Linked DNA regions of Prosthecobacter debontii. Each later gene encodes a partner of the first gene's protein in a complex. Links are inferred from orthologs where the notes say so. Each region holds a gene or a part of one and is shown in the gene's direction. Other genes may lie near its edges.

What was found.
Region 2: the proteins of nuoB (region 1) and nuoD are in contact, whole or in part, in a cryo-EM structure (PDB 6KHJ), measured with the Thermosynechococcus vestitus proteins. The link is inferred for Prosthecobacter debontii from one-to-one orthologs. Residues at the interface, in WP_011056552.1 of Thermosynechococcus vestitus: Leu46, Met47, Tyr48, Thr50, Ala51, Cys52, Phe54, Ile55, Glu56, Ala58, Ala59, Ile61, Gly62, Ser63, Arg64, Phe65, Asn76, Pro78, Thr89, Thr91, Lys93, Met94, Ala97, Leu101, Met123, Phe124, Ser126, Asp127, Ser128, Tyr129; in WP_011057128.1 of Thermosynechococcus vestitus: Pro17, His18, His19, Pro20, Ser21, Met22, Val25, Arg27, Met29, Thr31, Ile38, Asp39, Cys40, Glu41, Pro42, Val43, Ile44, Gly45, Tyr46, Leu47, His48, Arg49, Gly50, Met51, Lys53, Ile54, Asn57, Arg58, Pro65, Tyr66.

The regions. Positions count from the first base shown.
Region 1 is NZ_FUYE01000011.1:27,581-38,368, reverse strand. Bases 1,860-4,608 are described here. They hold nuoB (NADH-quinone oxidoreductase subunit NuoB), read left to right. Parts: upstream 1,860-2,840; coding sequence 2,841-3,377; downstream 3,378-4,608. Other genes in these bases: B5D61_RS16035 (sialate O-acetylesterase), read left to right, coding at 4,143-4,608; B5D61_RS16040 (NADH-quinone oxidoreductase subunit C), read left to right, coding at 3,434-4,012; B5D61_RS16050 (septal ring lytic transglycosylase RlpA family protein), read left to right, coding at 2,110-2,718; B5D61_RS16055 (alpha/beta fold hydrolase), read left to right, coding at 1,860-2,038. Also shown: B5D61_RS16060 (fucose isomerase), read right to left, coding at 1-1,173; more of B5D61_RS16055, read left to right, coding at 1,334-1,859; more of B5D61_RS16035, read left to right, coding at 4,609-5,696; B5D61_RS16030 (amidohydrolase), read right to left, coding at 5,836-7,551; B5D61_RS16025 (SMP-30/gluconolactonase/LRE family protein), read left to right, coding at 7,642-8,616; B5D61_RS16020 (hypothetical protein), read left to right, coding at 8,626-9,072; B5D61_RS16010 (PSD1 and planctomycete cytochrome C domain-containing protein), read left to right, coding at 9,453-10,788. UniProt on the Escherichia coli protein: NDH-1 shuttles electrons from NADH, via FMN and iron-sulfur (Fe-S) centers, to quinones in the respiratory chain. The immediate electron acceptor for the enzyme in this species is ubiquinone.
Region 2 is NZ_FUYE01000003.1:9,949-20,907, reverse strand. Bases 4,209-7,128 are described here. They hold nuoD (NADH dehydrogenase (quinone) subunit D), read left to right. Parts: upstream 4,209-4,998; coding sequence 4,999-6,258; downstream 6,259-7,128. Other genes in these bases: B5D61_RS04845 (sugar phosphate isomerase/epimerase family protein), read left to right, coding at 7,029-7,128; B5D61_RS04850 (NADH-quinone oxidoreductase subunit NuoE family protein), read left to right, coding at 6,300-6,800; rpsU (30S ribosomal protein S21), read left to right, coding at 4,581-4,811; B5D61_RS04865 (hypothetical protein), read left to right, coding at 4,209-4,490. Also shown: accC (acetyl-CoA carboxylase biotin carboxylase subunit), read left to right, coding at 1-1,034; B5D61_RS04875 (Ig-like domain-containing protein), read right to left, coding at 1,168-3,534; more of B5D61_RS04865, read left to right, coding at 3,999-4,208; more of B5D61_RS04845, read left to right, coding at 7,129-7,943; waaF (lipopolysaccharide heptosyltransferase II), read left to right, coding at 8,027-10,024; B5D61_RS04835 (hypothetical protein), read right to left, coding at 10,047-10,748; RNA polymerase-associated protein RapA, read right to left, coding at 10,844-10,959.

The DNA.
Region 1 (10,788 bases):
GCTGATGAGCAGCACCCAGACATAGTCATCGCCGTATTGTTGGCCCCAGCGCAGATCATGAAGGGTGTTTTCCGGCGTAAAGCCCAACTCTCGCCACAGACGATAGGTCACAAGGCCATCCAGCCCAGCGCACTCGTCCACCTCATTGAAGTGCGGCAGGGCCTCTCCTTCAAACAAGATTCGTTTATCATCCGCACTGCGCACCGGGGGACGGTCAACGTTGTTGAGCATACCTTCCACCAGATCACTGGCCGGGGTGAGATCCTTCAATCCCTGCTGATATTGGATACCGATGGCATCACAGCCAAACTCATCCGCCAAACGAACTGCAGCGATGTACATTTTACATTGCAGGAGGATTTGCGGCTCCGTCAGCTCCATCGCATCATTTTGACCTAACTGCATTTGCAGTCCCTTTTTCTTCAACCAGGCATAGACTTCGGCGGCATCCCCATCGCTCACCGTCTGCATGGCTGCGAACAAAGTGGATTGGCTGAGGCGTTCTTTAAAGCAGCCCGCCGCGTGGAAGAGGTCATCAGGAATGATGGCATTGAACATGCCCATGCATCCTTCATCGAAGACCCCCAGAATGGCTTTGTTCTGGCGAAAACGGCGACCAAAATCACGGCCCACTTGCTCTTCATCCGCAGGCAGCTTGAGAAGCGACAACGGACGCACATGAGACTGATCATGCGTCACCGTGCCGGTGGTCAGCCATTCCTTGAGTCCATTTTTGAAAAACGTATCCGTGAAAGTTTCGCTCCAAAGCGTGGAGTAACGCACCCCCGCCTTGGTGAGGGAGGCGTTCAAGTTGAGCAATCCGACGAGGCCAGGCCATTGGCCGCTCCAGTTAGCGACGGTGAGGATCGGTCCCCGATGCGTGGTCAGCCCTGCTAAAACGTGATGGGAATACTGCCATACTGCCTCAGCCACAATCAGCGGCGCATCTGGATCGATGTTGCGGAAAACCTCAATTCCTTCACGCTGGCTGGCGATGAAACCGTGTTTTTTCTTGGCATCGTAGGGATGCGCACGTTTGATCTCATAACCTTCGGCCTTGAGCGCTTTAGCCAACGCATCCTCCATGGCTTTTTGGGCGGGCCAGCAGGTTTGGTTGGCAGAGAGGCGGAGGTCACCGCTGGCGACGAGCTGAATGAATCGGCGGGTTGGCATGGTTGGCTGAGCTTGTCTCAAAGCCAGTTCCAGAGGCAATTCCTCCCTGCTGCTCATTCTTGCCGGAGGATTGACGATTCTTGATTCATCCGTTTTCCTGACAACCTGCCAGCATTGAGTAAGTTGACGCTCTCTTCAGGGCGGGTGAGTATACTAGTCCATGCCTCACCGCCTGAAAGACACTGTGGTTTTGATCCACGGACTAGGACGGACACCGCGTAGCCTGATGCCGGTTCGGTTCTGGTTGTGGAAAGCTGGGTATCGTGTGGTCAGTGTGGGTTATCCCTCCCGTCGGATGTCGATCCAGAGTGCGGTGGAAAAACGTCTCCAGCCCGTCTTGGACCGACTCCAACTTCGTCCAGGAGAGCGGGTTCATTTCGTCACCCATTCCCTTGGCGGGATTCTTTTCCGCCAATGGGCCGTTTCCAGGGATCGTCGTTTCCCTCTGGGTCGGACGGTCATGCTCGGGCCACCGAATCAAGGCAGTGAGGTGCTGGAAAGGCTGGCTCACTATCGTTGGCCGCGCTGGCTGCTGGGTCCGGTCGTTGACGAACTCGGGGTGGATGAAAACAGCACGCCCCGCCAACTGGGTGTCGTGCCACCGGGCACAGGAGTGATCATGGGCAATAAACCCGTGATTCCGTTCTTCCGGGAAATCCTGGGACCCGAGTCTGACGGCATCGTAACGGTTTCAGGCGGGTGGGTAGAGGGACAGGCGGACTTTATGGTCACTCCCGCAGATCACACCTTCATGATGTGGCGACCCACAGTGCTCCGGGCGGTGGAACGCTTTCTCAAAGACGGCTGTTTTCTACCCCACAAGACGTGGGAACCGGACGACACCCTGCTCTCCGTCTCCTCTTAGCATCTATAGGAGAAAGCTTCTTAGATTATAAGGATGACGTCAGACCGTTCTTTGTGTATGAACTGAGCAGAATGTTTTGTCGCCAGATTCTTTCTCTCGCATTGCTGGCCCTAGTGAGTTGCGCCTCGCGGCCACCTGCTTATCGCGAACAGGGCTGGGCCTCCTACGTGGCTGATCACTACACTGGCCGCCCGACTTCCTCCGGTGAACTTTACCACCCGCAGGCTTACACTGCGGCCCACACCAGTCTGCCATTCGGCACCGTGGTCACGGTGAAAAACATCATGAATGGCCGGAAGGTCAACGTCACGATCAACGACCGCTTCCCTTATTACCCTGGGCGGATCATTAATCTCTCCAGCGTCGCCGCTCAGTACATCGGCATCCCTTACATGCAGATGGGACAGGTCGAAGTCACAGCGAAGACTGTGGCGGGCGGTGCCTATGGCACCCCCCATCAGGCAGCTCCGGCTTATGGAGGCGGCTATTCTCCTCAACCCACCTACCAGCCCCAGCCTGCTTATGGCGGCGGGTATACCCCTCAGCCGACTCAGAGTTATCCCAGCTACACCCCGCAGAACGGAGGCGGCTATCAAGTGCAACAGCCCGCAGCGGGGGCTCCCAATGCCCCTGCCTTCAATGGGGCCGGTGCCCCACCTCCCGGATTACGGACGTTCTAATCGGAGCCAGGTCTTCGCCTGACTGGCAAGTCCGCAGCTTGTGAAAACTTTCACAAACGGGTTGCCGGGGGGGTTGCCGGGGCGTATTTCTTGGGCGTTCCACCCTTTTTCCCACTCTAGCTATGGTCGTCCCTGCTGAAACTCACGCCGCTTACGATTCGAAAATCGAGGGCAACGTCGTCTTCACTAAGCTGGACGCGGCAATCAACTGGATGCGCAAAAATTCCCTCTGGCCGATGCCGATGGGTCTGGCCTGCTGCGCGATCGAAATGATGGCCGCCGCTTGCAGCCGGTATGACCTCTCCCGCTTCGGCGCTGAAGTGATGCGTTTCTCCCCTCGTCAGGCCGATGTCATGATCGTGGCTGGCACTGTGACCTACAAGATGGCTCTCGCCGTGAAGCGTATCTGGGACCAGATGCCCGAGCCCAAGTGGTGCATCGCCATGGGTGCCTGCGCCTCCAGCGGTGGCATGTATCGCAGCTATGCCGTGCTTCAGGGCATCGATAACCTCATCCCGGTGGACATCTATATCTCTGGCTGCCCTCCACGCCCTGAGGCACTGCTGGAAGGCCTGATGCGCCTTCAGCGCAAGATCGAAAACGAAGAATCCACCGCCGCACAGAAGCGCGAGTTCATCAACGAACTGGAATTGTCCTGATTCCTACCGCTACCGCCGTCTTCCCTTTTTCAGGTCTAGCCCCCCTTCCCTTTCTCATGAACGCCGCACAAATGGTTTCAGCTCTGAAAGACAAATTCGGTCCAGCCGTCCTCGGCACGGTCGAATTTCGTGGTGAGCACACCGTCCAGGTCACTTTGGAGAGTGCTAAAAAGCTGCTGAAATACTGCCGCGACGAGTTGAACTTCGACTATCTCGTAGATATCTCCAGCCTGGATCATATGGGTCAGGAGCCTCGCTTCGAGATGGTCTATGAGCTCTACGGCTACGGACATCTCCAACACCTGCGCGTGAAAGCCCAGATCCCGGATGGCGAAGAGGACAACGTGCCGACCGTGAGCGACATCTGGGCCACAGCCGATTGGCATGAGCGGGAGGTCTATGACATGATGGGCATCAAGTTCGCAGGTCACCCCGACCTGCGCCGTATCCTCATGTGGGAAGGCTACCCCTACTTCCCCCTGCGCAAGGAATTCCCTCTGGCCGGCAAGCCGAGCGATATGCCTGAGGTGGCTTTCACGGGCATCGCCCCGATGGCCGACGGGCCCTTCGTCACCAGCGCCGGAGCCGATGACACCATCGCCGCTGAGCCTCGGTCACGCCGAGCGATTGATTGATTTGGGGAAGCTTGAAGTCGTCATAGGCAAGCTTTGCTCCTAAACTGTGATCAGGTGAAAGGACTGCCGTAAAAAGCGACTCTTCACGAAGGGTTTCATCCCTTGCTGACGTATTAGTGCGCTCTCACTTATGCGCACTCTTGCGATCACGTCCCTCCTGGCTGCCCTGGCTCTATCCGCCAGTGCAGAAATCAAGCTGCCCGCCATCATTGGCGATAACATGGTGCTTCAGCAGAAGCAGGCCAATCCCCTCTGGGGCTGGGATACACCCGGCACGGATGTGACGGTGAAATTTGCTGGCCAGACCAAGACCGCCAAAGCCGGTGCGGATGGCAAGTGGACGGTGACGCTGGACCCCGTGCCTGCCAATGCCCAGCCTGCTACCATTTCCATCCAAGGCAGCAATGCCCGCGAGATCAAAAACGTGCTCGTGGGTGAAGTCTGGATCTGCTCGGGCCAATCCAACATGCAGTGGAATGTGGGCAGCACCTGGGACGCCGATCTGGAGATCGCCATGGCTAAGTTTCCCAACATCCGTCTGATCTCAGTCCCCCAAGTCGGCACCCAGGAGCCTCAAAAAGATTTCAAAGGCGAGTGGAAAGAGTGCTCCCCTGAGACCGTCGGCCCCTTCAGTGCCGTGGGTTACTTTTACGGTCGCACATTGCATAAGATGTTGGACGTGCCTGTGGGGCTAATCAACAACGCTTGGGGTGGCAGCGCTGCCGAGGCGTGGGTTCGGCGGGATGTGCTGGAGAAGGACGCCCGATTCAAAGGCCTGATGGATGGATGGGTTCAGCGCGAAAAGGACCTCGTCAGTGAGAAGGCCAAACAGGACTACGACAAAGCCATGGCGGCCTGGACCAACCAGAAAGACGAAGCCGCTAGAGCGAAGCAACCCTTCGCGACACGTGCTCCCCAGAGCCCACAACAAACCCTCAGCGGTAATGCCCGCCCCGCAAACATCTACAACGGTGTACTCCTCCCCACCATCGGTTACGGCATCAAAGGAGCCATCTGGTATCAAGGTGAATCCAACGCCGGCCGCGCCTATGAATACGGTTATCTTTTCCCGCTCATGATCCAACACTGGCGCACCGAATGGAAGCAGGGTGACTTCCCTTTCTACTGGGTGCAGTTGGCCGACTTCATGCCTGAAACGCCCACTCCTGTCGAGAGCCCCTGGGCTGAGCTTCGTGAAAGCCAGACTAAGACTCAATTCGCGATCAAGAATGGTGGTCAAGCCGTCATCATCGACCTCGGTGAAACCAATGACATCCACCCCCGCAACAAGCGCGATGTGGCTGAGCGCCTCGCCCGCTGGGCACTCGTGAAAGACTACGGTCTGAAGCTGCCCTATCGCAGCCCTGAATACCAATCCCTCGCCATCAACGGTAACAAAGCCATCGTCACCCTGGACACCTTCGGCTCCACTCTGCGCACCGTGGACGTGACCGAAGTGAAGGGCTTTGCCATCTGTGGTGAAGATCAGAAGTGGGTCTGGGCCACCGCCAAGATCATCGGCAAAGACACGGTCGAAGTCAGCGCACCAGAGGTGGCTAAACCTGTCGCCGTCCGCTATGCCTGGGCCAACAACCCCGTGTGCAATCTCTACACCACCGACGGTCTGCCTGTTACCCCTTTCCGCTCGGACGACTTCCCGATGTCCACCAAGCCAAAGCCGTAATCCCAAAGAGGCTCGAGAAATCAACACTCACCGACCCCTGCCCCATTTCGAATGTGGCAGGGGTTTTTTGTGATTGGAACCCAGAGCTGGGAGACACAAGCATCCTTCGCCGACATCAACGCGACTCGATATCGGAGTATCAACGCGAAAACACCACCTTGCCGCCCAACCAGGTTTTCAACACCTGAGTCTGCGGTAGATCATCAAGGGGGCAATCCAGCGGATCACGATCGACGAGGATCAAATCGGCGAGCTTGCCTTTCTCGATGGAGCCGGTGTCTTTTTCCAGCTTCAGCAGGTAGGCGTTGTTCGTGGTGTAAAGGCGAAGGGCTTCCTCACGCGTGATGGCGTTTTCTGCATGCACGGGCTCATTGAGTTTGCCAGCCTTACGCGTGATGGCGGTCCACATGCCCAGCCAGGGATTGTAAGGGTTCACACTGCGAAAAGAGCCGATCTTCTGCATGTGATCGCTGCCACCGCCAACGATGACTTTTTGATCAAAACACGCCCGGAGAGGTTGGAAGATCTTCATGCGCTCTTGCCCGAAATGGCCCGTCAAGGTGAGGCCATCCATGTGCAGCCAAATGGGCTGGAGATCGATGCACACCCCCAGCCGTGCGGCTTTGGCGATGGACTCGGGCTGCATGAAGTTGCAGTGGGTGATGGAGCTGCGCGCATCACGCACGGAGTGGGTCTTATTGACCTCCTCATAGGTATCCACCAGCAGCTTCACCGCCGCGTCTCCCACGGAGTGAGCGGTGAATTGCAAGCCTGATGCGGTGACCATCTCCACCAATTGCTTCAGCCGATCTGCGGAGATCTTCTGCACACCGCGATACTCCGGATCGCTGATGCCATAGGCTTCACTTATGCCCCAGGGCTCGGTCATGAAGGAACTGCCCGTGAGCATGCCTCCATCCAGATAAACCTTGGTGCCGATGATTTGTAGATCCGTGCTGGGTTGGGTCAAGGGACTGGCGACTACTTCTTCGATGGCCTTCTGGGTGGCGGGCCAGAGGCTCATCGCCGGGATGCTCATCGAGACACGCATGCGCACGCTGAGATCTCCGTTCTGATGCAGTTTCTCATACAGCGCCGTTTGCCCAAAGCTGCAATCCCGATCCGCAACGGTCGTCAGGCCAACACTGTTGTAATCCCGAAACAAGGCTTGCGTGCGCTCATAACGATCTGCCTCCGTGGGAGAACGGGTCACGGCCTTCGCCGCAATCTTGGGGCTGAAGCTGCGAAGCAAACCGGTGGGTTCACCCTTGGCGTCGCTCTCCACCCGGGCCGGGCTCTCTTTGGGCAGTTGGTAGTTCCGATCAATGCCTGCGAGCTTTAAAGCCAGACTATTGAGCATGGCATCAGGACCCGTGGAAAAGACCACAGGATTCTCAGGAGCCACCAAATCGAGTTCGGCTCGTGTCGGATAGCGCTTCTCTTCCAGTCGTGTGATGAAGACCTGCCGCAGGCTGATGAGATCCCCCGGTTTTGACGCTTTCACACGAGAGGTGAGGTAAGCCAGTACATCGGCAATGGTTTCCATCGTCGGGATTTCGTGATCGAACTCGATCATGGCAGCGGAGCCTGGATGCACATGAGAGTCCATAAGCCCAGGCATCAGCGTCTTTCCCTTTAGGTCCAACAACTCCGTTCTTTCGCCTTTCAGGCCCAGCACGCTGTCATTATCACCCACGGCGATGATACGGCCTCCTTCCACAGCGACGGCTTCGCTGAAGCTCAAGGCCTCATCCATCGTAACGATTCGACCGTGGTGAAGAATCAAATCGGGGGCCGCCAGAGCCGCTTCAGAAAGGAGACCGAGGGAGAGGCAAAGAGCCGTTGCTATGCGCATGCACTAACAACGCGAACCAGACGACACTTTTTATGCTCATAACTGAGCACTTGATCACCAGTCCAATCCCTTCGTAGTCTCTTGCCTCTCATGAAAAAGCACCTTCTGCTTCCTCTTTTCAGCCTCGCTTCGGTTTTAGCGGCTGAGCCCGCCCCTGACTTTCAGGGTGGCATTGAGCGTCTGGACCCGGCTATCGATCAACTCCTGGCCCCAGACGCCAAGATCGAGGTCCTGGCTTCTGGGTTCAATTGGTCCGAAGGTCCGGTTTGGAAAGACGGACAAATCCTGTTTTCGGATGTGCCGGAAAATACCGTATTCGGTTGGAAGGAGGGTGATAAGAACGCCTTCATCAGCCTGAGACCCAGCGGCAGCTTGGATGGCACGGGCCAAGGTTCCAATGGCCTAGCCCTGGATGCGCAGGGAAATCTCATTCTGACTCAACAAGGAGAACGCCGCATCGCTCGTCTCGAAAAAGATGGCAGCTTTACCACCTTGGCCGATCAGTATAACGGTAAGCGTTTCAATAGCCCCAACGATCTCGTCATTGCCAGGAGCGGTCAGATCTTCTTCACCGATCCTCCCTACGGCATGAAAAAAGGCGTGGAGCAGGACGCCCCTTATCATGGAATCTATCGTGTGGACACGGATGGCAAAGTCAGCCTGATCATCGACGACATACGCTGGCCCAACGGCATTGCCCTGAGCCCAGATGAAAAGATCCTCTACCTCGCGATCTCCGACAAAGAGGCAGCGCGGGTGATGGCTTATGACCTGCAAGCGGATGGCAGCGTCCAAAACGGTCGCGTGATCTTTAATGCCCAGGCGCTGAAATCTGCGGAGCGCAAAGGCAGTTGCGACGGCATGAAAGTGGATACGCAAGGGAACATCTGGACCACGGGCCCGGGCGGCGTCTTGATTCTCAGCCCTCAGGGCAAGCATATGGGCACCATTCTCACCGGCCAAAATACGGGCAACTGCGCCTGGGGTGGTCCCGAAAAAGACACGATGTACATCACGGCGGACATGTTCTTGCTAAGGGTGAAGACTCGAATCCAAGGATACTGACCCCCCTTTTTGCCCATACGAACCACCGTCACCATAGCGCTGCTGATCTTGACGGTGGTTTTTTCATGGAGCCGTGAGGTGCAATCCCACGGCCTGCTGTTTGAGCGTTGGCTGCGGGAGAGCTTCTTTGGTGGTTATCATCCCCAGGCTTACACCCAGAAGTGGGACATTCCCGCTGAGGCCAATTTGAATCACAGCAAGATCCCAGTAAACCCGAAGGCTGTGAAATACGGTTCCCCGATCGGCCTCGGGGATGCCATCCGGCCGTTCGAGATCGAAGAGCCGTTTCTTCTCACCGTCGGCTGTTGGCAGCAGGTGAATGAAAGCGAAAAACGCCGGGTGAATGCCCAAGTCGTCAGGATCGAGCCTTCACAAGGGCGCAAGCTCTGGGGCGACATCACCCTCGCTGATTTGGAGCGCTTGCTGACCGTGATCGAGAACAAGCTCCTGACTTAGGAAGAAGCGCGGAGACAGGTGCAGGCCCTCAAAGCTCAGCCGCCTTTCACGACCTCGATCATTGAGTTGAACCCAAAATCGACCGCAGCCAAAGACGCCTACATGCATCCTGCGTTTCACGGATTTCTTCGATCATCTTTTCCAGCGGCTGATCGCAGTCTGCAAGTCCAGCCCATGATTTTCGGTGTGTCTTTACCTCAATCGTTCGATTCAGCCCCGCGAGCTCAACCCTGATTCATTCAGCCATCAGTGTGGGATGAGGGGCGGGATCAACCCTGCCGCCCAGGAAATACTTTGGAGACACTTTTAGGCTCGATTGTGCTCAAGTGCCCCCAGATCTGTAAGCACCTGCATAGGCTTGGCGTAGCTCGCACCTGCCTGTGAAGTTTTCCCCCTACCTCTATGCGCTTTTGTTTGTGTCGGCTCATTCATCCGCAACGGCGGAGCTGTCGTTTGAGAAAGACGTCCGCCCGATTCTGAAGGCGCACTGCTTTCACTGTCACGGTGAAGACGGGCACGCCAAAGGTGACCTGGATGTGCGGTTGAAACACTTCCTCGAAAAAGGCGGGGAATCCGGTCCCTCCATCGTGCCGGGCAAGCCACACGAAAGCCTGCTGCTGGAAGTGGTGAAAAACGGTGAGATGCCCAAGGCTGACAAAAAGCTCAAGCCTGAAGAGATCACAGTCATCGAACAATGGATCACTCAGGGTGCCAAAACGTTGCGGCCTGAGCCGGAGAAAATCACGGGGCCTGTGATTACGGAAGAAGAACGCGCCTGGTGGTCGTTCCAGCCTATTCAGCGGCCCAAGGTGCCTGTCGTCAAAACGGCTCGTAATGCGGTGGATGCTTTCGTGCGTGAGACCTTAGCCAAAACCAAGCTATCCCCTTCCCCGGAAGCTGACCGTGCCACTCTCATCCGGCGGGCTTACTTCGATCTCATCGGACTACCGCCCACCGATGCTCAAGTGCAGGCCTTCGTGGCCGATGCACGTCCTGATGCCTACGAACGTCTGATTGATGATCTACTACGCTCTCCGCAATACGGTGAACGCTGGGGACGCCATTGGTTGGATGTGGTGGGTTATGCCGATAGCGAGGGCTACAATGACACGGATACACCCCGCGACACCGCCTGGCGTTATCGCGACTATGTCATCCGTGCCTTCAATGCTGATAAGCCGTTTGACCAATTCATCCGCGAGCAGCTCGCTGGGGACGAAATGATCCCCATGCCTCCCAAGGACCTGACCGCGGCACAGAAGGATTTGCTCACCGCCACGGGTTACCTGCGCATGGCACCGGATGGCACCGGTTCGCGCAACGATGATGCAGAACTGGCCAAGAACGTGGTGCTCACGGAAACGGTGAAAATCGTTTCAAGCTCATTGTTAGGCATGACCGTGGGCTGTGCCGAATGCCACGACCATCGTTACGATCCCATCCCGCAGGTGGATTTTTATAAGTTGCGTGCGCTTTTCGAGCCCGGCATGGATTGGAAGAAATGGCGGGCGCCGGCCTTGCGCGAAATCTCTCTGCTGACCGAGAAGGAAAAGGCTTACGCCGCTGAGCTGGAGAAAGAAGCCAAGGTTATCGAAGCCGAGCTTCAACCCAAATTGGATGAACTGCGTGACTGGGTTTTTCAGCAGGAGCTTCTCAAGATTCCTGAACCGAAACGCGACTACGCCCGCACGGCGGGTCTGCTCTGGCAGAAAGACA
Region 2 (10,959 bases), on another replicon or contig:
TCTCCATGATGGGGGACAAGAACGTGGCTCGTGCCACCGCCCGTGCGGCGGGTGTGCCAGTGACTCCAGGCTCTGAAGGTCTCATCACTTCCGAAGAGGAAGCCATCGAGTGGGCACGTAAAATTGGTTATCCTGTGATCATCAAGGCCAGCGCCGGTGGCGGTGGTCGTGGCATGCGTCCGGTGCTCAATGAAGCGACTTTGATTTCCAGTTTCCAAGCTGCTTCTTTGGAAGCTCTGAAGTGCTTCGGTGACGGCTCCATGTACATGGAAAAGCTCGTCGAGAAGCCTCACCACATTGAGTTCCAGGTGGTGGCGGATAGCCATGGCAACGTGGTCCATTTGGGTGAGCGCGACTGTTCCATGCAGCGCCGCAACCAGAAGATCATTGAGGAATGTCCCAGCCCGAAAATGTCCGACAGCCTGCGTAAGCGTATGGGCGACGCCACCGTGAAGATCTGCAAAGAGATCGGTTACGAAAACTGTGGCACCATCGAATACCTCGTGGATAACAAGGGTGAAGATTTCTACTTCATGGAGATGAATACCCGTATCCAGGTTGAGCACCCGATCACGGAAGAAGTTTATGGTTGTGACCTCATCAAGGAGCAGATCCGCATCGCTGCAGGCCTGCCTCTAAGTGAACACGTGTTGAATGCAACCGCACGCGGTCACTCCATCGAGTGCCGTATCAATGCTGAAGACCCGTCCCGTAACTTTGCCCCCAGCCCAGGCCGCATCAATCTGTGGTATACCTCCGGTGGTCGTGGCGTGCGCGTAGACACGCACGTCTATTCCGGTTACGAAGTGCCTCCTTACTATGATTCGATGATCGCCAAGCTCATCGTCACGGGGGCTACGCGAGACATCGCGATTCGTCGCATGCGCCGTGCTTTGGGTGAGTTCGTGGTGGAGGGCATCAAGACCACGATCCCTCTCCAGAGCAAAGTGCTGACCACCAGTGACTTTCAAAACGGCCAGTATGACATCACCTGGGTGGAGAACTTCCTCCGCCAGGAAGGGATGAAAGGGTAAGATGGGCGTGTTAACGATTGTTTGTTCAAGACGTTAACGTTCACAGCAAAGTATTCAAAAAAACGGCGCAGCCCGCTAGGACTGCGCCGTTTGGTTTATGCAGGAATTAACGAATTGTTGGAGTGTCGAAGATTCAGTTAGGTTCGAAGCCACTTTCAGAAAGGGTGACAGTGCCAGTGTGAGTGAAGCCCTGGAATAGGGCGCTGCCATATTTTTGCCGCTGAGTGATCACCCCTCGAAAGCTCCTCTTTAGCCCAGTACCTGGGTCTACAAACCTACCTGAGAATGCCCCAGTGCTTGGTGATATCTTGATCTGCACATTTCCCGGATTTGGACCCGTGGCGACCAATTTATTGTTCGTGGCCCAGATGAAGGTGGCAGAAATCGGGGAACTCAGGTTACCATCTGTGATAGTCACCTTCACTTGACCATTGCTATTGTCCACCTGGAAGACACGAGTTCCAGTGACAGGTTTTCCATAGCGAGACCCTGTTAGATCCACGTCGGCAGTAAAACCAGAAGCATACAAGCCCGATCTCTGAGGGGGCTTGTACCACCGTAGAGTGCTACTGGCCGTCAGGCTGCCGTTGCCTGCCGTGGCAGGATTTTCCAAGGTGACTAGGCCACCCAAGCTGCCACGTTCGCTGAAATTGGCTGGATAGATGCCATTGTAGAGAGGGAAGGTGCCGTCTGCCGCGAGATAAGCTGAGGTGGTAAATGGGCGATTGTCACTCAGTCTGGCAGATACGCGGACCCCTCCGGTCTTGCCTATACTGAAGACCATGTAACCGTTGCCTAACGGCACATTGGGGCCGACGGCGGGATTCAGCACAGCATTGTAGCGGCCGTAGTGTGCAGTCTGGTTAGACTTGATGTTATAGGGGCAGCGTTTCGCTACAGTAGTCGAACTGAAATTATCCACCAGGATCGTGCCTTCCACTGCTCCACGGAAAGGATTGAGATGGAGGCTGATGTTGACTGGCGTAAGCTTGGATCGATTGACATTAACGACCGAATTGCCGGAAGGGTCAAAGGCACCTTTAAAACGATATCTCAGGCCGCCAAGTTGAAGCACGCCGGTGTAAGAGCTGCGTTTGTTGACCTTCAATGTAAGAACACCCGTGTTGCGATTCGTCGGAGTCGTGTTGGAGACAAGACCGTTGTAGATACCGGTGGTGGCTTGGTAGTAGTCCTGGACGTAAACAGTGGCTGTATCACTGAACTCACCATCTGTGATGGTATAGGTGAAGGAATCTGTCCCCCGATAATTACGTCCCGGCGTGTAAACCAACGTGTTGTCGGGACCCGTCGTCACAGTGCCGCTCGTGCCCTGGGTGAATTCTGAGATGGTGAGGGGATCGCCCTCCGCATCGGTGTCGTTGTCCAGCACTGCGACGGAGGTGGCGTTTCCTTGGGGATACATGAAGTCATCCGATGCCACAGGCGCTGTGTTAGGAGTGTTGGGTGGCACTGCCTCTGTAGTGAAAGTGGCATCGCTGCCACGGCTGGTGCCAGCGTTGTTGGTGGCGACGATGCGGAAGTGGTAGAGTGTGTTGGGCGTCAGACCACTGATCGGACCTGGAACTGCCACCGGGCTGTCACCCGCGACGAGGGGAGCGGGGAGCGTGCTGCTACTGTAGGCGGTAGATTTGCCATACTCGAAATAATAGACGGTTAAAGACTGGTTGGGATCGACTGTCCCGTTCAAGGTCGCACTGGTGGTGGTGATGTTCGTGGCCGTGGTGGTGACCGCCTCAGGTGCTTCAGTAGCTGGTAGTGGGAGTGTGTCCACAATGATAGTTACCGTTTCAGTGATCGTCCCAAGGAGGTCATCCACTAAGGCCTGCACAGTATAAGTGGTGCCTGCAAGGAGATCATTCAGATTGACGTCCAGACTGGTTAGACCGGCCACGTCGGTGATCACCTCCGTGTTCACATTTCCGTTTTCATCCTCGTAAACGACAGTCACCGTGCCCGTAAAAAGTTCTGGTAACTCAATGTTCAACTCTGCTGACTCCGTTCCTACCTCCACCGCCACTAGGTCGAGGAGTGGGTCGCCATCGAGTGGCAGAGTTTCAAGAACCGCATCTGCGGTATTGTAGACTGTACCCAAAAGGCCCGTAGCCACTGCGCGGACAGTGTAGGCGGTATCCGGGACAAGGCCTGTGACTTGGATAGGCAGCGTAAGGTCGACCAAGTTGAGTGCATTGACGTTGAGCTTAACGACTTCATTCGTTGTGCCTTCCTCATCGGTGTAGATCAGTTTGACCGTGCCAATAAAGAGAGACGGAAGTTCGACCTTCACCTCGGCTGAATCTGGACCCACATCAACGATGACGAGATCATCAAGCGTTGGATCTGCATGTGCAGGTGGTGGTGACGCTAGTGCGATTAAACTTAATAAGAAAGCGAACAAATATTTCAGTGTGTAAGACTGAACAAGCCCTTGAAGGCAAGGGCTACCATCGACCGAGAGAGGGTCATTTTGAAGTGTTTTCATGATAGGCGAGGGGTAATGTGAATGACAGTACCTAAGCGATCCTGTGATTGTCCTTCGCTTGATGATGTCTGAGTAGACTCACTCAAGATTTTATAATTGTTTTATCCATCAAAATGATCGTATATCACATGATCGCTCCTAAATTGATGGGGATATCATCCGCAAAACCTACAAGCGAGGGGTCATTTCTCCGGCCTATCGTAAGCGACGCGAAATGCAGCGATTCCGAAAGCGGCTTGGTTATGTCCGTTTTCAAGGAGCGGATACCGACGAGAAGAGAGCGACATGACGCTCTTGATAGAAGGCTATCCGCCCACCGTCTCCATGCCAAGGACCTATGGAAGGGGCGTCGTCACTACCGAGATGGGTTGGATGGCTGCACCAGACTTGCTGTGACGTCGGTCGTTTTCTGGATTTGAAACTTGGCGAAATCAAGCGACCCTCGCCGATCCATTTACTGCATTATGTCTGACTTTGACTCCGACGAGGTGAATCCGTATCAGCCTCCGAAGAGTGATGTGAGTCGTCTGCAATCCCCGCGACCCAAACGGCCTGTGGTGTGGTGGCTGGCGCTGATGGTGTTTGTGCTAGGAGCCTTGTCTTGGTCGTTAAGGCAGTGGTTTTTTTGGCAGGAATTCGGCCAGCATTCGATGGGGTGGAATGGTCCGACGGCTCTTTCATTAGGCTGCTACATGGCGGCCTTTGTTTTGATGATCGGAGGTCGCTCTCACTGGAGTCATCGCATCGTGACTTGTTTTATGGTAATTCTCATGGTGGGAAGTTTGTTGCCCCTCTTGACCGAACCCGACTTGGCCCAACGAGTTGGGCCGGGCGTGGGCATAGCGGCACTCGTGGTTCAAGTCGTTAAAATATGGATCTTTGGCGGCTTCATTTTTGGTTTTCCCAGCCGGCGTTATTATGGCCTTGCTTCCAAATCAGAGGCTGCTGAGGCTTAAAAGCGCGATAGAAGGCATCTTTCTATTTGACGAAAGGTCAGGAGCCTCTACAATCGCCGCCCCTCTTCAAACTCATTTCTCTGAATCAGTATGCCCGAAGTCCAAATCCGCAAAGGTGAGCCAGTTGACCGCGCTCTCAAGCGTCTGAAAACCAAGCTCGAGATGGAAGGTATCCTCGAGGAAATGCGCCGTCTGCGCTCCCATGAGAACCCAAAGGAGCGCACCAAGCGCAAAGCCCGTGCTGCCGCTAAGCGGGGTAAGATCCGTTTCCGCTTCACATTGCCAAAGGCACCTGAAGCTGCTTCGGCTCCCGTAGCCTGATTTCTTTCCCGGGCTCGTTGTCTGGATTTCCAACCTCAAAAAGGCTGTCTGCTCGTTCAGGCAGCCTTTTTGTGTTTTTGAGTGGGTCTTAACCTTTTAGAGCTCTTGAATCTGAGCTTGTGAAATTTTTCACAAATTCGCCTTGCCGCTGTTTCTGCGGCGGAGAATAGTCCTTTCCACCCTGATTATGCCTGCCGTAACCCGTGAATACGAGACCCCGGACACCGCCGCGAAGGCTGCGATGCACCTGGACGGGCTTGAAGAGACGACCAATGACATTGTGGGCGAGAAGCTGGTCCTGAATATGGGCCCCTCCCACCCAGCCACTCATGGCGTGCTGCGCATGATCCTAGAGCTGGATGGTGAGATCATCACCAAAGCGGAACCCGACGTCGGTTACCTGCATCGTGGCGATGAAAAGATCGCCGAGAACATGCACTACAACCAGTTCGTGCCTTACACGGACCGTCTGGACTATCTCGCTCCTCTGGCCAATAACGTGGCCTACTCCCTCGCCGTCGAGAAGCTGATGGGCTGGGAAGTGCCTGAGCGTGGCCGAGCCATTCGCGTGATCTGCTGTGAGCTGGCGCGTATCTCGGCTCACTTGCTCGGCGTCGGTGTGTTTGCCATGGACGTGGGTGCCATGACGGTTTTCCTCTACACGTTCACGGAGCGTGAAAAGATCTATAACCTTTGTGAGCAGCTTACGGGTGCTCGTTTCACCACCAGCTACACCCGCGTAGGTGGTCAGATTCGCGACCTTCCAGATGGCTTTGTGGAAGCGGTGCGGAAGTTCCTCAATGAGGTGGAGCCAGTGATCGACGAGATCGATAAGCTGCTCACTCGCAATGCCATCTTCATCGCCCGGACTCAGGATTTGGGCGTGATCAGCAAGGAAGATGCGATCTCTTACGGTCTGACCGGCCCGAACCTGCGTGGTTCCGGTGTGGAGCATGACCTGCGCAAGACCCAGCCGTATCTGGATTATCAGAAGTATGAATTCGATATCCCCATCGGCACCAAGGGCGATTGCTATGATCGCTATCTGGTTCGCATGGAAGAGATGCGCCAGAGCGTGCGCATCCTGCGTCAGGTGATGGATACCCTGCCTGGTGGCCCCATCAATGTGGCGGATGCCAAAGGGCTGCTTCCTAACAAGGAACGGGTGCTCATGAAGATGGAGGAGTTGATCCACCATTTCATCATTGCCACTCAGGGCATCGACGCACCTCCCGGTGAAGTTTATTTCGGTGCGGAAAACCCGAAAGGCGAGCTGGGCTTCTACATCCACAGCAAAGGCGGCGGCGTGCCGTATCGCTTGAAGATTCGTAGCCCCTCCTTCATCAACCTGAGCATCATCTCCAAAATGATGCCCGGACATATGCTCAGCGACATTCCTTCCGTGCTGGGTAGCTTGGACTTTGTGATGGGTGAATGTGACCGCTAAGCCCGGCGGCAGACGAAGCAGAACTTTTTAGAACGACGACGATGGCATTTGCAGTCCCCGCAGAATTGGAAAGCAAGATGGACGAGGTGATTACGCATTACCCTGTGTCCAAGCGCAGTGCCGTGCTTCCTCTGCTTCATCTAATGCAGGAGCATTATCGCTACATCAGCGAGGATATCGTGAACTGGGTGGCCGCAAAGCTGGGGTTGGAGCCTATCCAGGTGCTGGAGGTCGTGACCTTCTATCCAGGCTTCCGCCAGAGTGCCCCAGGTAAATATCATATCCGTGTCTGCCGCACGCTTTCCTGTGCTATGGCGGGTAGTTATGAGCTAATGGATTCCCTCTGCAAAGAGGCTAAAATTGATCGCAGCCATACCGATCACCACCACCCCATCGCGGTGAGTGAAGATGGGAAATACAGCATCGAATTCGCAGAGTGTTTGGCCAGCTGTGGCTTCGGCCCTGTGTGCATGGTGGAGGACGACTTCTTTGAGAAAGTCGATCCGGCCAAAGCTGGTGAACTGCTGGCGAAGTATCAATAAAGGTTACATTGACTGGGAGGGCCCGTTTCCTGTTCGATGGATATCATGCAGGGGTAAAAGCCTCATGATGCTGGCCAGGATTACGTTGAAGCCTGCGATGTTTGCCTGCTTGGGTGAATAGACTTTAGGATATGGGGCTGAAGCTAGGAGTGAACTCGTTCTTGAGTCAATGTATGCAGGGAAAGCCTGCAAGATTCCTCCGCTTGCGCGGTTTCTTCTCCCATCACCATGCCTGACCGCCGTTCCTTCCTGAAAAACGCTGCTCTTGTGGGTAGCTCCATCGCCTTTGCTGGCAGCCCAGCTTTCGCAGCCACTTCGCGCCAGCGGACCAATAAGCTGTGTTTCTTCACCAAGCATCTGCAAGGACTGGGGTATGAAGATATCGCCAGTCTCGCGGTCGAGATGGGAGTGGACGGCGTCGAGTCGCCAATTCGACCCAAGGGTCACATCGAGCCTGAAGCGGTGGAGGTGGAGTTGCCTAAGTACGTGGAAGCGCTGAAGAAACAGGGGCTGGAGCTCACCGTCATGACCTCCGGTATCAATGAAGTCAGTGCCGAGCAACACACGGAAAAAGTCCTGCGCACCGCAGCCGCTCTCGGTGTGAAGCGCTACCGGATGAACTACTTCAAATACGACCTGACCAAGCCCATCTGGCCGCAGTTGCAGGATCTCCGTCCGAAAATCAAAGATCTCGTCCAGCTCAGTTCTGAAATCGGCATCCAACCCCTGTTCCAGAACCACTCAGGCAAGGACTATGTGGCCGCACCGATCTGGGACATGTATTCCATCATGCGGGAGTATGATCCGAAGCAGTTCGGCTTCCTCTTCGATATCTTCCACGCGACTCTTGAGGGCGGCTATTCTTGGCAGACAAACGCCAAACTCACCGAGGACCACTGGGGCGGTGTCTATTTCAAAGACTTCCAGTGGAAAGGCCGCAAAGGCGAAAACTGCCCACTCGGTCAGGGGCAGGTCAGCCCGGACTTCGCTAAGATGCTGGTGAAAAACAATTTCGCCGGTCCTATCTCCCTGCACCTGGAGTATCTGAAGGGGGATGCCACCTCGCCTGCGGTGCTCAAGGAATTCCGTGAGGCTCACCAGCGGGATCTCAAGGTGCTCAAGGAGTGGATGAACTGGGCGTGAGGCATAAATTACTGTCGCGCACGCCCTGTGTCGCCTCCGATGGTTGCGCAATGCAACTCGCTGAGCCATAAGAGGACGCGCGCATGGGCAAGGCCTCCAAAAAGAAACATCGCAACAAGACACTCGAACGCATCAGCCAGTGGCTGGTGTATGCCTTCTTTCGCTGCATCGAAGGCACACTCTGGCTGATGCCTCTGGAGTTGGTCTGGTATGTGGGTCGTGTGGTCGGCACGATTGGTTTTTACGTGGCCGGGAAATACCGTCGTTTGGCGAAGCATAACCTACGCATCGCTTTCGGTCGTGAGAGGGATGAACACTGGATTCACCACACGGCCAAAAAGCATTTCCAATCGCTGTTTTCCAATGTGCTGTGCGGCTTCCGCCTGCCCATGATGACGCAGGCCCAGGTGGAGGCCCGGGTGAAGGTGGAAGGCATGGAGCACACCCGCAAGGCGATGGCGGAGAAGAAACCCATCCTCTACCTCGTCTGCCATCTGAGCTGCTGGGAGATCCTTACTCAGGTGCCGACCCTCTTCGTTTTTGATCGCAAACCGGCTACGGTTTATCAGCCGTTACGCAATCCCTTCCTCAATGACTTGCTCATCCGGCGGCGGCGTAAGCTGGGTTACACGCTTTTCAATCGGCAGGATGGCTTCACCGGGGCGATGAAACACATGAAGGAGGGGGGGTGCCTCGGTGTGCTGGTGGATCAGCATGCGGGGGATCAAGGTCTATGGGCTCCCTTTTTTGATCGTCTGGCCTCGACCACTCCTATCGCCGCCATGATGGCTCAGCGCAGCCATGGCGTGCTGATGCCGATGGCCATTTATGATGATGGTCCAGGCCGCTGGCGCATGGTGTGCAGTGCGCCTGTGGACACCCACGAGGTTAAACAGACTGTGGATGGACTCACCGTTTGGATGAACCGTAGCGTGGAGCAGATGGTGCGCCGCCAACCCGAGAACTGGTTCTGGGTGCATAACCGCTGGAAGCTGCCAAAGCCGCGCTTCCTCCTGCATGATTATAAGCGCGGCATTGCCTTCCCGGCGGATTACGATAAGTCCAAACTTCAGCCCTTTGAGCTGCTGGTGCGGTCGCCTAATTGGTTAGGTGATGCCTGCATGGCCTTCCCGGCTGTGCGTGCCATGAAAGCGGGTCGCCCAGATTGCAAGCTGACCGTGTTTGGCCCTGAAAAACTGCGCGAGCTGTGGGAGTCCCAGCCCGAGGTGGATCGTTACATCGGCAAGGAAAACAAAGAGGGCCTCTTCAGCGTGGCTCGCCGGATCAAAGCCACGGGCATTCGCTTCGATGCTGCCATCCTGCTGACCAATTCCACCCGCAGCACCCTGGAGTTCTGGCTCGCAGGCATCCCACGTCTCGTTGGGTTCAAAGGCTCCCTTCGCTCTCGGTTCCTCACGCAGATCATCAAAGAGCCGAAAAAGGCACCCGGTCCTCCCATGCACCATGCACTGCGCTACCTGCACATTGCGAAGAGCTGCGGGGCGAATGTGGAACCGGAGCTGGCCAAGCTGGAATCACGCGAGCCTCAGGCCGCACGCCCGGTGGCAGGGCCTGGATTGAAGATCGGCATCTGCGCCGGTGCTGAATACGGGCAGGCTAAACGCTGGCCCATGGATCGCTTTGCGGCCGTGATGCAGCAGGTGAGTAGCCTTCATGCCGATGCGGCGTGGACCTTTTACGGCGCTCCAGGGGAGGCCAAAATGGGTGAAGAACTGTCCCTGCTCGTGGGGGGCTCCGTACCGCACACCAATTTGGTGGGTAAAACCAAGCTTTCAGAGCTGATCCAGGAACTGCGTTCCTGCCACCTGCTGGTTACCAATGACACAGGAACTATGCACCTCGCCGCTGCCTTGGGGGTGCCAACCGTCAGCATCTTTGGCTCCACGGAGCCTGTGCTCACTGGACCTTTGGGTTCACAGCACATCGTCATCCGTCACCACGTTCCCTGCAGCCCCTGCTTCAAGCGCGAGTGCCCTTTGGGTCACTACGAGTGCATGACGAAAGTGACGCCTGAACAAGTGGCCGAGGCCGTGGAGAAGCAGTTGGCGGTGGTGGGGTGATGAAGTTCTGAGCTAAAAGTCCTCAGCCATGTAGATCAGGCAGTGCCTCTGTATAAGATCGGAGCTCCATGTTGCGGAGTGTGTTATGATAAGAGATTTGGTGAAGAAATTTTAGAATCTTCTGAAGCTTCGCATCGGAGATGACTGTGCCGTTTTCAAACAACCACTCAGCTAGTTCTCGGAGTTCCTGAGGCCACACATAGCTACCGTTTGGGTCGATGGAGTTTTCTCGTTTTTCAGCGTCGAGATACCATGTGCAGAAAGCCGAGAATTCTTGCTCTGGAAGCTCATCTGAGCAGATTCGGACCTTACAAACTAAAGAGGTTTCGGCATTTTTCAATGCTCGCCACTCTTGATCCCGTTCGATGAAGTAGTCGTGTTTGAGTTGCTGTTGAAATTTCAGGGCTTCGTCATAGCGCTCTTGATCGAAGGCTAGATAAGCAAGGTATTGCAGAGCGTATTGATGGTCCGGTTCGATCTGGACGGCCTTCATTAAGGAACTCTTGCAACGCCAGGACCGATACGAAGACGCACAGGGGTATTCATACCAAGCGATACCCAGTAGATGATGAGCATCGGCCTCATGAGGGAAGCGTCGAACCAACGATTCGGCCAGTGCTATAAGCTCCGTATGAATGGAGGTAGCTCTCTTGATATCAGAGAGCTGAATTTGTAGATTCTCGAATTTAGCGAGTTCTTCGGGGACTGATTGAATAGCACTCACTGACCCAGCCGTAGCTGAACTTGGCGAAGGAATACAATATCTTTGTTTTGAACTCGAAGGGGATCAGTCAGAAACTCGCTCCCCAGCTTCGTTCATCACGTGCTCTGTAGCACCAGTCTCAAGGCATCCAAGCGTGCCCGTGCGGAGCCGATGGCTTCTTCGAGGGCGGTCATCTGGGTTTCGAGGGCGGTGATTTCCTCGGGGCGCACGT